Antarctobacter heliothermus: one gene and its partner. Each later gene encodes a partner of the first gene's protein in a complex. Links are inferred from orthologs where the notes say so. Each region holds a gene or a part of one and is shown in the gene's direction. Other genes may lie near its edges. The genes, in order: clpS and clpA.

Region 1 (6,714 bases):
GATGCAGAGGCCGCTGAAAACGCGCGCGCCATGCTAAAGGCGCTCGGCAGCCCATCGCTGGAAACCGCTTTTGGCACCGACGATGGCGGGTTTCACGCGGTTGACGTCTTTTATGCCACCGATCGCGCCCGCACAGGGGCAACCCATCCCGCCCGCTTTTATGGCGGCGAACGGGGCGACCGCCTGGAATTGGGCATTGCCACGGTGACCATTCCCGACAGCCATGTTGCCGGCCGGGTTGAAAAGCCGTCGATCTGGCGGCTGGAATTTCGTGCCACTCCGTCCAAGCACGTTTTGCTGAAATCGGTCGAGCCGGTGGACCCCGACAGCTTCTTTGGCAAGTTGCAGGACGAATTTGCCGAAGAGGATCAGCGTGATCTCTTGCTGTTCATTCACGGCTACAACACCAGCTTTGAATATGCCGCCCAGCGCACGGCGCAGATGGTGCATGACATGGGCAATGACACGGTGCCGGTGCTGTTTTCATGGCCTTCGCGCGATACAACCATCGGCTACAACGCCGATGCGGCGGTGGTGCGTCTGTCCGGGCGCCGTCTGGCCCGCTTCATGGAGGATCTGGTGCTGCGGTCCGGAGCGCGGTCGATCAACGTGGTGGCGCATTCCATGGGCAACCGCGCTCTGACCGATGCGCTGGAGATCATGGCGCTGAAGCGCGATGCGCGCCCCGGCGACGCGCCGATCCTGGATCAGGTGATGTTTGCAGCGCCCGACGTCGACGCCGATCTGTTCAGCGAGATGGCGGGCACCTTTGCCCCCTTGGCGCAGCGCATGACGCTTTATGCTTCTTCGACCGATTGGGCGCTGGTGTCGTCGGGCAAGCTGCACGGCTCTGCCCCGCGTGCGGGTCTGGGCGGCGACATCCTGCTGACGCACCCTGCCCTCGACAGCATCGACATGTCGTCGCTGGGCGACGACATGCTGGCGCACAACTATTTCTCCAACGACAGCTCCGCGCTGGTCGATATCATGACCCTGTTCTGGCAGGACGTCCCGCCCGAACGGCGCTGCGGCCTGCAGGCGCGTGAGGCCCGCAACGGCACCGTCTGGGAATACCGCGAGGGCGTCTGCCCGTCGAACGACCTCATCGGGGTGATCTCGAACGCGCAGGCCAAACATCTGCGCACCAGCGATGAGATCCGTTTGCTGGTGTTTGATCTGCTGACGGATCAGACCCGGGTGGATCGTGTCATGAGCGTGCTGGAACGCATTCTGCTGGCCATTCGCTGACACCGAGCCCCACAAAAAACCGGGCCCGCCTTTGGAAGAAGGCGGGCCCGTGTTGTTTGAAACCATGCATCAGACAGAGACTTAGCCCGGCCCTACCATGAAACAGGTGATCTGACGCGCCTGAAGCCGACGACAGGCCAGTTCGGCGCTGTCCCGGGTCATGCCCATAAAGTTGGCGTCAAAACCCGTCTTGCCCCGCACCACCTTGCGCGACGCACCATCCAGCGACGCCGTTTCGGCAAGCGCGGTCTGCAACAGGATCTTTTGCGCAGCAAATTCGCTGGGATAGCGGCCCACGTTGATGCCCCAATGCCGCCCGCCCGAGGTCGACAGGCGGGTCACCACCTCTGCCTTGCGCGCCGGTGTCGGGGTATCCTTGAACGTCAGGGTCGCCGCGGCCACGCCTGTAGGCCGCTGGACCGGCTTGACCGAGGCCGTTGGCGCGACAGCACTGACCACCACAGCCTCTGGCGATGGATCTGGCGCAGGGCTTGGGATCGGGCTTGGCGCCGTGTCCGAGACCATGGCGATCTCTTGTAGCTCCCGTTCGATCTCCTTGCCCACCGATGCCACAATCGGGGCCACCATGCCGGGCGTGACCACGCTGCCCGGGCGGGCCTGCGGTCGCAGACTGCGCGTCACCGCCGCCGACGCGACACGGATCGACTTAGCCCGCGTTCCGGGCATCGGGTCCGACGTCTTGGCCACGACGACCGCGCCTGCCCCCTTGCCCAGATAGGGCGGAGCCTTGGGCGCGCGTAGGTTGGCCCAAGCCGGAGACTTCTTGAACCCGAGGTCCAAGAGTTCTTCGACCCGCGCATTGCGCGAGGCCGTCGACCGACCGCCAAAGACCGTGGCGATAACGCGTTCCTTGCCGCGCTCCGCCGAAGCCACAAGGTTGAACCCCGCGGCGCGGGTATAACCGGTCTTGATCCCGTCCGCGCCTTTGTAGGAATTCAGCAGCCGCGTATTGGTGTGCGACACCTGCCGCACCCCCGCATCCGCCGTCTTGCGTGAGAACAAATTATAATACTGCGGATAGTCATAGATCACATGCCGACCAAGGATCGTCATGTCGCGCGCCGTGGACAAATGCCCGCTTTCGGTCAGTCCATGCGCGTTCTTGAAGGTGGTGCGAGTCATGCCCATGGCCTGTGCCGTGCGGTTCATCCGGCGGGCAAAGGCTGCTTCGGACCCTTCGATGGCTTCGGCCATGGCGGTTGCGGCGTCATTGGCGGATTTCACCGCCGCCGCCCGAACAAGATAACGCAACTTGATCTTCTGCCCCGCCCGCAGACCCAGTTTCGACGGCTCTTCGGCGGCGGCCTTGCGCGAGACGGTGACCAACGTGTCCATGGTGATTTCACCGTTCTGCACCGCTTCGAAGACGACATAGAGCGTCATCATTTTGGTCAGCGAGGCCGGATGCAGCCGGGTGTCGGCGTTCTGTGCATGCAGAACCTTACCGTTGCGCGCGTCCATCACCATGGCCGCATAGGGTGCGGCGGCCACGCTGAGGGGCACGAGTACCAACAGCCAAACAAACATGAAGATGAGCGGGCCAAACTGGCCCGGAGTCCTGCGACGTCCCGTCACGATTCACTGCCTTTCTGCCTCGTCCCCCCGATTTTTCGGTTGGGGTTCTTTTCTTTGTCCCGATGCGACTCTGCCAGCACCGTGGTTAAGTTCATGCTAACATGAGAACGACTTCAAGAGAAGTCGGCAATATACTGATTTTGAATGGTTTTATCGCAGGCATGTGTCTACATGTTGCGATCCCGCTTGATCCGCCCCCTAGACCGTCCAATGCGGCGGGATTGTGGCGAATTAAGGCAGGAATGTGGCGACTCGGGCGCGCCGCGGGATCAGCCGATTTCAGCCACAAGGTCAGGCAGGTCACCCAGATCCACAACTGTGCGAAAGCGCGGCGTTTCAGGGGCGTCGGCGTGCTCCAGCGCCCAGGCCAGATCATGCGGCACATGTACGCCCCATGCACCCGCCGCGATGGCCGGAACCACATCGGATTTCATCGAATTGCCGACCATCATCGCCGCACTCGCGCCGCCGGGCGAGGCAGCAAAGATGCGCGCATAGGTGTCCGGCTGCTTGTCCGACACGATCTCGACCGCGTCAAACAGCTCGCCCAGCCCCGATTGCGCCAGTTTGCGTTCCTGATGCAGCAGGTCGCCCTTGGTGATCAGAACCACACGATGCGTGCCCGCCACCGTCTCGACCGTCTCACGGGCATGGGGCAGCAATTCGATCGGATGGGCCAGCATCTCGCGCCCTGCCTCCATCAACTCAGAGATGACAGAGGCTGGCACGCGCTCCTCTGTCACCTCGATGGCGGTCTCGATCATCGACAGGACAAAGCCTTTTACGCCGAATCCATAGTGGCCGATGTTGCGCCGCTCCGATTCGATCAGCCGGTCGGCCAGATGATCGCGTTCTGCGTAGTCTCGCAGCAGATCCGCGAAACGGTCCTGAGTCAGCACGAAAAAGCGTTCGTTGTGCCACAGGGTGTCGTCGGCATCGAATCCGATTGTTTGCAGTTTTCCCGCCATCCTGTATTCAGCCCCAACGGCCCCCTTTTCGGCAACACGCCTTAGCCTATATAAAGGGACCGTACCTGGAAACCCAATGCGCGAACGGTTCGATGACAGACGCCCACATGAAACGGACGTTCATGATGACGGACACCCCGCCCGATGACGGCGAGGGCGATGTCGGCGTGGCTGTCCAGACCAAGCCCAAGACCAAACGCCCGCCGCTGTACAAGGTGCTGCTGCTGAATGACGATTACACGCCGATGGAATTTGTCGTTCATGTGCTGGAACGCTTTTTCGGCATGACCCACGCGCAAGCGTTTGAGGTCATGTTGACCGTGCACAAGAAGGGCGTCGCCGTGGTGGGTGTCTTCAGCCATGAAATTGCAGAGACCAAGGTGGGACAGGTGATGGATTTCGCCCGCCGTCACCAGCACCCCCTGCAATGCACGATGGAGAAGGAATAGGCGCCCGCGCCGTTCCGCCCCATGTCAGCAGATCGCCTCTCCTACGCCCTTGCCACCGGCGGCCTTGTCCTGCCGGACAGCGGGACCATTGCCCTGTTCGGCGCGCCGGGGGATGCCGTCCTTGATGCGTTTGATCCGTCGCGCGTCGAGGTGGTCCAAGGGTTTTTCCCCGATCATGCCGCGTGGTTGCGTCGCGGCGTTGCCACCCGGACCGATCCTGTTGGCCCCTACGCCACCGCCATCGTCACCCTGCCACGCGCCCGCAATCTGGCCGAACTCCGCATCGCAGAGGCCTGCGCACTGACGCCGGACGGGCTGGTCATTGTCGATGGGGCCAAGACGGACGGGATCGAATCCATCGCCAAGGCCCTGCGCGCCCGCCTGCCCCTTCTGGGGCAGGTGTCCAAGGCGCATGGCAAATGCCTGTGGTTTCAGGGCGGTGCCGATCTATCCGACTGGCGTCACGCCCCTGCGCACCTGCCTTCGGGCGATCTGACTGCACCGGGCGTCTTTTCCGCAGACGGGCCGGACCCCGCCTCACAGGCGCTGGCCGCTGCGTTGCCCGACACCCTCAAGGGCCGCTTTGCCGATCTGGGCGCGGGCTGGGGCTGGCTGTCAAAACAGGCGCTGACCCGTCCAGGCCTCTCCGAACTGCATCTGGTCGAGGCGGACAAGACCGCGCTGGACTGCGCCCGCGTGAATGTCACCGACCCGCGCGCCGTATTTCACTGGGCCGATGCCACTGAATGGACGCCACCCAGCGCGCTGGACGGCGTCATCATGAACCCGCCCTTTCATCAGGGCCGCAAGGCCGACCCGCAAATCGGTCGCGCCTTTGTCACCGCCGCCGCGCGGATGCTGGCCCCGCATGGACGGCTCTGGCTTGTGGCCAATCGCCACCTGCCTTATGAGACTGCCCTCGCAGAGGCGTTCCGCGAAACCACTGAGATCGGCGGCGACACCCGTTTCAAGATCCTTCACGCCGTCAGACCGACGCGACAGCGGCGCTGAACCCGGCTAACGTGGCCGGACAACCCCAACGAGGCCCACATGAGTTTTTCCATCCAAGGCAAGACCGCGATTGTCACCGGTGCCGCCAATGGCGTCGGACTGGCCATCGCCCGGCACTTTGCCAACAAGGGTGCAAACGTGATGCTGGCCGACATGGACGAGCCGCAGCTGATAAAGGAATGCGGCGACACCTCGGACGACAGCACACTCCGCTATTTCGCTGGTGACCTGCGCGAGCGGCTGACCATGGCCAACCTGCTCTCCGCCACGCTGGACGCCTTTGACCGGGTCGACATTCTGATCAACGGATCGCGGCAATTGCTGACCTCTGACCCGCTGGATCTTGAGGACGACACTGTCGAACAACTGCTGACACAAAACCTGACGACGTCGTATCGCATGACACAACTGGTGGCGCGCCGCATGATCAAGCAGGCCGAAGGACAGGAAGAGGGGCAAGTCGGCGCGATCGTCAACCTGTCGTCCATCGCCGCGCGCCGCACCCACCCGGAACTGCTGGGCTATTCCGTGTCCTGTGCCGCGCTGGACCAGATGACCCGCTCGATGGCCGTCGCACTTGCGCCACGCCGCATCCGCGTCAACGCCGTTGCCTTTGGCTCTGTCATGTCGTCCAGCCTCAAGGACACGCTGCGCGAGCACAAAAGCTACCGCGCTGACATCGAAGAGCACACGCCGCTGGGCCGCATCGCCGCCCCTCGCGAACTGGCCGATGCGGTCCAGTTCCTGTCTTGTGAGGGCGCAGGCTTTATCACTGGACAGATCATGACCGTCGATGGCGGGCGCACCCTGCTGGACCCGGTGGCCGCCCCCGCCCACTAACGCCCCCTCACATGACATCGCGAAACCGGAGGACACCGCATGATGGACGCCGAAAAGACCCGCGCAAGCGACTGGTTCCGTCAGTTGCGCGACGACATCGTCGCCGCCTTTGAGGCGATAGAGGACAGCCACGCCACGGGCCCCTTTGCCGACGAAACACCGGGCCGCTTCGACGTCACCGAAACCAAACGCGCCTCGGACGACGGATCGGATGCGGGCGGCGGTTTGATGAGCGTCATGCGCGGGGGCCGCGTGTTCGAAAAGGTCGGCGTCAACGTCTCCACCGTTTACGGCACGCTGGGCGAGGCCGCGCAAAAGGCGATGGCCGCGCGCGGCGTTCCGGGGATCGAGGCGGATCCGCGCTTCTGGGCCTCGGGCATCAGCCTTGTGGCACATATGCAGAACCCGCACGCCCCTGCCGTCCACATGAACACCCGCATGTTCTGGACGCCCGGCGCGTGGTGGTTCGGCGGCGGATCGGACCTGAACCCCTGCATCGAATACGACGACGACACCGCGCATTTCCACGCCACCCAAAAGGCGCATCTGGACCCGCATGGGCACACGCTCTACCCGGAACTAAAAGCATGGGCTGATGAGTA
Region 2 (7,038 bases), 1.2 Mb from region 1 along the record:
GACCGTACCCTGCCTGTCGGACAATTATGCCTATCTCGTCCACGGCCCCGACGGCACCGCGCTGATCGACGCCCCCGAAGCGGGTCCGATCATCGACGCGTTGGAGGCGCGCGGCTGGACTTTGGGGGTGATCATGCTGACACATCACCACCACGACCATGTGGGTGGCGTGGCTGAGTTGCGCGAAAAGTATGGCTGTATGGTCATGGGCCCCAAAGCAGAGGCAGCCAAACTGCCGAAACTGGACATGGCGCTGGACCCCGGATTTTCCGGCGGCACCGGCGAGGGGCTCTGCGAGGTGATCTCCGTGCCGGGTCACACGCTGGGTCATGTCGCCTACCACTATCCGCAGGCAAAGGCCGTGTTCACCGCCGACAGCTTGATGGCGCTGGGATGTGGCCGCATCTTCGAAGGCACACCGGAAATGATGTGGGAAAGTCTGGAAAAACTGGCCTCTTTGCCACCGGAAACCGTGGTATACTCGGGCCATGAATACACATCGTCCAACGCCGCCTTTGCCCTGACTATTGAACCGCAGAACGAAGCACTTATCTCTCGTGCAGCCGAGATCGACGCCGCCCGCGCGATGGGGCGGCCGACCGCGCAGGTCCCGCTTTCAGTAGAACTTGATACGAACCCGTTTCTCCGCGCGCCCTTGGATAGCGTCAAAAAGGCCGTCGGACTGCCCGGCGGAACTGACGCCGAAGTCTTTGCCGAGGTGCGCAAACGCAAGGACAATTTCTGATCACGCTCGCGGCAGGTTTCGGTCCCTTGTCCAAAAGTGATGCAGGAATCCTGAGAAAAAACTTGAAGGTTGGCCGCAATCGACCAAACTTTAACACTATGAGGCAATGCTGGTCCGAACCAACGGATCCGCGCAGACAAGAGGAGCACGCCCGTGCCTTCATTCTCGAACACCCTTGAGCAGGCAATTCACTCGGCTCTGGCGCTCGCGAACTCGCGCAGCCACGAATTCGCCACGCTCGAACACCTACTTCTTGCGCTGGTCGATGAGCCCGATGCCTCTCGCGTAATGAAAGCCTGTTCTGTCGATACGGAGGAGTTGCGCACCACGCTCGTCGAATTTATCGACGACGATCTGTCCAACCTCGTCACCGATATCGAGGGATCAGAGGCGGTGCCGACAGCCGCGTTCCAGCGCGTGATTCAGCGCGCCGCGATCCATGTGCAATCCTCCGGTCGCACAGAGGTGACAGGCGCCAACGTGCTGGTCGCCATCTTTGCCGAACGCGAATCCAACGCCGCCTACTTCCTGCAAGAGCAGGACATGACGCGCTATGACGCAGTGAACTTTATCGCGCACGGCGTTGCCAAGAACCCCGCCTACGGAGAGGCGCGCCCGGTTCAAGGTGCGACCGACGGCGAAGAAGAGGCCGTGCAGGCCGAATCGACCGCCGCAGGGGCCGACAAGGAATCGGCACTGGGCAAGTATTGCGTGGATCTGAACGCCAAGGCGCAGGCGGGAGACGTTGACCCGCTGATTGGCCGCGATTCCGAGGTAGAGCGTTGCATTCAGGTATTGTGCCGCCGCCGTAAGAACAACCCGCTGCTGGTGGGCGACCCCGGCGTGGGCAAAACGGCCATCGCCGAGGGGCTGGCGCGCAAGATCATCTCTGGCGAAGTGCCCGAGGTTCTGGCCAATGCCACTATCTACTCGCTCGACATGGGTGCCTTGCTCGCGGGTACGCGCTATCGCGGCGACTTTGAGGAACGGCTAAAGGCCGTGGTGACGGAGCTTGAAGAGCATCCCGATGGTGTGCTGTTCATCGACGAAATCCACACCGTGATCGGTGCCGGTGCCACCTCTGGCGGCGCGATGGATGCGTCCAACCTGCTAAAGCCCGCACTTCAGGGCGGCAAGCTACGCACGATGGGCTCGACCACTTACAAGGAGTTCCGCCAGCATTTCGAAAAGGACCGCGCGCTCAGCCGCCGGTTCCAGAAAATCGACGTGAACGAACCCTCGGTCGAGGATACCGTGAAGATCCTCAAGGGGCTGAAACCCTATTTTGAGGATCACCACAGCGTCAAATACACCGCCGACGCGATCAAAACCGCCGTGGAGCTGTCGGCGCGCTACATCAATGACCGCAAGCTGCCAGATAAGGCCATCGACGTCATTGATGAGGCCGGTGCCGCACAGCATCTGGTCGCCGCCTCCAAACGTCGCAAATCCATCGGCACGAAAGAGATTGAGGACGTGGTCGCCAAGATCGCCCGCATCCCTCCGAAGAACGTGTCCAAGGACGATGCAGAGGTGCTCAAGGATCTCGAAAAATCGCTCAAGCGGGTGGTGTTCGGCCAGGATGCGGCCATCACGGCGCTGTCTTCGGCGATCAAACTGGCCCGCGCGGGCCTGCGCGAACCGGAAAAGCCCATTGGCAACTATCTGTTTGCGGGCCCCACAGGCGTCGGCAAGACCGAAGTCGCCAAGCAGTTGGCGGACCAGTTGGGTGTGGAACTGCTGCGGTTTGATATGTCCGAGTACATGGAGAAACACGCGGTCAGCCGCCTGATCGGTGCCCCTCCGGGCTATGTCGGATTTGATCAAGGCGGCCAGTTGACCGACGGCGTCGATCAACACCCGCACTGTGTGCTGTTGCTGGATGAGATCGAAAAGGCGCATCCGGATGTGTTCAACATCCTGTTGCAGGTCATGGATCACGGCACGCTGACCGATCACAACGGCCGGGCAGTGGATTTCCGCAATGTGATCCTGATCATGACCTCGAACGCAGGCGCGCAGGAAATGTCGAAGGCCGCCATCGGCTTTGGCCGTGATCGTCGCGAGGGCGAGGATACCGCCGCGATCGAACGGACATTCACGCCGGAATTCCGCAACCGTTTGGACGCGGTGATCAGCTTCCGTCCGTTGCCTAAGGACACTATCCTGCAGGTTGTCGAAAAGTTCGTTCTGCAGCTTGAGGCGCAGTTGATGGATCGCAATGTGACCATCGAACTGACCAAACCCGCCGCCGAATGGCTGGCCGACAAAGGGTATGACGACAAGATGGGTGCGCGCCCACTGGGCCGTGTGATCCAAGAATACATCAAAAAGCCGCTGGCCGAAGAATTGCTCTTTGGTCAACTGGCCAAAGGTGGTGTCGTCAAGGTTTCGGTCCGCGATGGTGAGTTGTTCCTTGACCTGAGCGGCCCCGACAAGCCGCGTCTGGGATCGAAAAAACCGCCACTTCTGACGGCGGAATGACCCGGCCGCGTGCCGCATTTGCGACCGCGATGGCCTTGATTTCCTCCGCTCCGATCGCCGGGGCGGAGGAGTTTCGTCTTGTGGTGCCGCTGGACTGTACTCTGGGTGAGACCTGTTTCATTGAAGATTACGTTGACAACGACCCGGCCGAGGGCCGTCAACGTGATTTTTCCTGCGGGATCAACTCTCGCGATGCGCACAAGGGCACGGATTTCGCTCTGCTGGATTATGACGCGGTCAAGACTGGCGTATCGGTTCTGGCCGCAGCCCCTGGGATCATCAAACGCACCCGGGATGAGATGCCCGATGATCGGATGATGCGCGGCGTGACGGCGCAAAATGCCTGTGGCAACGCGGTGCTGATCGATCACGAGGGCGGCTGGCAAACCCTGTACTGCCATTTACGGCTGGGGTCTGTCTCTGTCGCTCCCGGCGATTTGGTGCAGTCCGGCGATCCACTGGGATTGGTGGGTCTGTCGGGCCAGACAAACCACCCGCATGTGCATATAACCGTGATGCGCGACGGCAAGGTTGTCGATCCTTTCCGCCCCCACGCCACGGGCACGTGCGGCGATCCGGTCCAAACACTCTGGACAGAGCCCCCCGCCTACACCCGGACCGGGCTGGTCACTGCCGGATTTTCCAACAGCGTGCCCACGCTCAAATCCGTGGCGGACGGAACTGCCCGCCGCGCGACCCTGACCCCCGATCAACCCATCGTTTTGTATGGCCATGCCGGGTATCCCCAACCGGGTGACGTGTTGACCCTGTCGGCCGACGGACCTGCGGGAACAAAGGTGTTTCGCGAAGAAATCACTCTGGACGCCGACCAAGTTAGCCAAATGCGCGCCTATGGACGCAAGGCATCGAAAGCAGGCTGGCCCACGGGGGAATATATAGGCCGGGCAAGGCTGACGCGTGACGGCATGGTCATCGCACATCGATTTGCCCATGTGACCGTGGAAGACTAGCGCAGTCAGCGCTCTGTCAGTTTCAATTCAATCCGCCGGTTGCGGGCCCAGGCCTCTGGCGTGTCCGCCGGATCTACAGGCTGGAATTCGCCAAACCCATTCGCCGCCAACCGCTGTGGCGGGATGCCATAATTGTCAATCATGTCGCGCACCACGGAAAGCGCGCGCGCTTGGCTGAGTTCCCAATTGTCGGAAAACTCACCGCCCGGCCTGATCTGGCGGTTATCGGTGTGGCCATCGACGCGGATCACCCAGTCGATGCCATTGGGAATCTCGTCAGCGATGTCCAGCAGGATGTCGGCGACTTCCTCTATCTCTCCACGTCCCGCAGCGGAAAGATCAGCCGATCCGACCTCGAACAGAACCTCTGATGAGAAGACAAAACGGTCACCTTCGATCCGAATGCCATCGCGGTCACCGATCACCGCGCGCAGCTTGCCAAAAAACTCTGACCGGTACGCTTCGAGGTCTTTCTTTTCTGCTTCCAACCGTTCCGCGCGCTCTTGTTCCAGCTTGCGCATGGCCTCTTCTGCAAGTCGGCGGCGACGTTCTTCGGCCGCCACCCGTGCGATGGCTGCGTTCAACTCGGAACCGAGGTTTTGCAAACGCACCTCCGACGCGGCATCCTTGGCTTTGGAATCATCCAGCAACGCCTGCAATTCCCGCAACTGACGGCGCAGCTCCGAGACGTTCTGGTTGAGTGCCTCAACCTGCAACTCCGCCCGAGTCGCGCGTTCTTCGGTCTGGCCCAGCTTTTCACGCGCCTGATTGAGCAGGATTTGCCGCTCTTCTGCCGCGTCCAGCCTTTCGTCCAGTTTGGCATCTGCCGCCTCTTGCGCCGCCAGAGCCGAGGCCAGCCGGTCGCGCGTTTCTTCAACCGATGCCTCTGCGGCAAGGCGAGCGGCCAACGCGGCGGCCAGTTTTTCCTCAAGCGATCGATTGTCGTCGGTCTGTTCCAGGGCGCGCGCTTCTGCCTCGGCCAACTGTTGGCGCAGGTCTGCAATCAGCCCATCACGTTGGGCGTCGCGGGCCCGTAGTGCTTGCAACTCGGCGGCAATTCGGTCGATTTGGCCTTTCAACAGGCCGATTTCGGCATCGCGTTCGGCACTGCGTCCATCCGCGTTGGACAACTTGCGTGTCAGTTCGGCGTTTTCCGAGTCCAGTGTGATGATCCGCGACATACCTTGCGCTGCCCTACGCTGGGCGGCTTCCAAACGGGTGCTCAATTGCGCCAGATCGCCGCGTAGCGTTTCCAGTTCTGCCGTCTCGGCGGTGCGATCCTCTGCCCGTGCCTCGGCCTGTGCCAATTCCTGTTGCAGGCGGGCCATCTGGGCATCGCGTTCGACTGCGCGAGCGCGGGCCGCATCCAGTTCGGCCGAAAGGCGCGCATTGGTAGCACCCAAAGCCATGACCGCCGACTCCTGCTGTGCCGCTGCACCACCCAACCGTGCCAACCGGGCAGACAAATCGGCGTTTTCGCTTTGCAGTCGATCAATGCGGTCACCGCGATCCTCGACCCGTTTCAAGGCCGCATCCAGCTGTGTCTCGATCTGGGCAATCTGGCCGCGCATCGTCTCGATCACATCGGTGCGCTCTGTTTCGCGTGTGCGGGCCTGAGCAAGCTGCCCGCTCAGCGCATCAACTTCATCACCCAAAGAGGCCACAACACCCTGCGCCTCTCCAATCTCATTTCGGGCAAGGGACAGCGCGACATCCAGCCGGTCACGTTCGGACCGCAGTTCGGTCAGGGCGGCAGCGCGGTCCTCTGCCCTGCCCTCTGCCGCCGATAGGTCTGACACCAGCGCCAGATTGCGGGCGCGCAGCGCCTCCAGTTCTGTCTTGAGCGCGTCAGCCTCAGCCAGACGGGCCAGCGCCTGCGCCAGTTGCGCAGACAGATCGGTCAACCGCGAGGCACGCGCCGTTGCCTCTGCCTGTGCATCTTTCAGGCCGCGTTCCGCCAGTGCGCGCGCGGCCTCTTCGCGGGCAAGCGCCTGTTCCACATCGCGTTGCGCGGCGCGTGACGTCGTCAGGTCATCGCGCAAGGCCGCCAAGCGGCTATCGGTCTGCGCGCCCTGCGCACGCGCATCGGCCAGCGTTTCTTCAAGTTCGGAAATCCGCGCCAGTGACACGTCGATCCGGTTTTGCAGCACGCGGGCTTCAGCCTCATCCTCGGCCAGGACTGTGGCCAGTTCCTGATTGATCCGCGCTTCCGCCTGACGCGCATCGGACAAGGACGCCTCTAGCTGGGTGATCCGCGCCGCTGCATCGTCGAGACGCGCCTTTAGCGCCTGTGCCGTCAGCGATGTTTCGTCCTGCAGATCGGCCAGTTGTGCCAACAGCCGCGTCTGGGCGCGACGGGCATCAGCCAATTGCGCCTCCAGCGCGTCGATGCGCGCCTGAAGGCCATCGCCCTGTTGACGGCCAGCCAATAGCGCCGCCGCCAGACGGGCGTTCAGATCCTTCTCTGCCTCACGCGATGCCGCCAGAAGCGTCAGGGTTTCTTCGGCCCGGGCACGTTCCTGTTCCAGCGCCATAGTCATCGCCGTCAGTTCGGCGTCCGCCTCTTCCAACCGTTTGCGCAGGGCCACAGCCGCCTCGGATTCGGCCAGCCGCGCGGCTTCTTCCTCGGTCAGGTCAGCCTCAAGCTCTGTCAGTTCGGCGGTCAGCGCGCCAATCCGTGCGTCTCGGTCCGCGTTGCGCGCGCGCAGGTCAGTGATCAGCGCCTCCAGCGCCTCACGCCGCGCGGCGGCCAGTTTGGCGGCCTCGGCCTGATCGTCGATCTCGCTCCGGGCGCTGGTCAGGGCGGCGGTCAGCGCATCGCGTTCTTCGGTCAGGTCA

Evidence for each region.
Region 2: the proteins of clpS (region 1) and clpA are in contact, whole or in part, in a solved structure (PDB 1LZW), measured with the Escherichia coli proteins. The link is inferred for Antarctobacter heliothermus from one-to-one orthologs.

What each region holds. Positions count from the first base shown.
Region 1 is NZ_CP022540.1:1,647,937-1,654,650, reverse strand. What follows is about bases 2,919-5,590. They hold clpS (ATP-dependent Clp protease adapter ClpS), read left to right. Parts: upstream 2,919-3,919; coding sequence 3,920-4,261; downstream 4,262-5,590. Other genes in these bases: ANTHELSMS3_RS07805 (SDR family NAD(P)-dependent oxidoreductase), read left to right, coding at 5,312-5,590; ANTHELSMS3_RS07810 (class I SAM-dependent methyltransferase), read left to right, coding at 4,283-5,272; ANTHELSMS3_RS07820 (HAD family hydrolase), read right to left, coding at 3,114-3,812. Outside these bases: ANTHELSMS3_RS07830 (alpha/beta hydrolase), read left to right, coding at 1-1,248; ANTHELSMS3_RS07825 (D-alanyl-D-alanine carboxypeptidase family protein), read right to left, coding at 1,330-2,796; more of ANTHELSMS3_RS07805, read left to right, coding at 5,591-6,112; hemF (oxygen-dependent coproporphyrinogen oxidase), read left to right, coding at 6,152-6,714. UniProt on the Escherichia coli protein: Involved in the modulation of the specificity of the ClpAP-mediated ATP-dependent protein degradation.
Region 2 is NZ_CP022540.1:495,825-502,862, forward strand. Bases 568-3,563 are described here. They hold clpA (ATP-dependent Clp protease ATP-binding subunit ClpA), read left to right. Parts: upstream 568-898; coding sequence 899-3,229; downstream 3,230-3,563. Other genes in these bases: gloB (hydroxyacylglutathione hydrolase), read left to right, coding at 568-745; ANTHELSMS3_RS02530 (M23 family metallopeptidase), read left to right, coding at 3,226-3,563. In the rest of the region: more of gloB, read left to right, coding at 1-567; more of ANTHELSMS3_RS02530, read left to right, coding at 3,564-4,200; ANTHELSMS3_RS26590 (peptidoglycan -binding protein), read right to left, coding at 4,206-6,350. UniProt on the Escherichia coli protein: ATP-dependent specificity component of the ClpAP protease. It directs the protease to specific substrates. It has unfoldase activity. The primary function of the ClpA-ClpP complex appears to be the degradation of unfolded or abnormal proteins.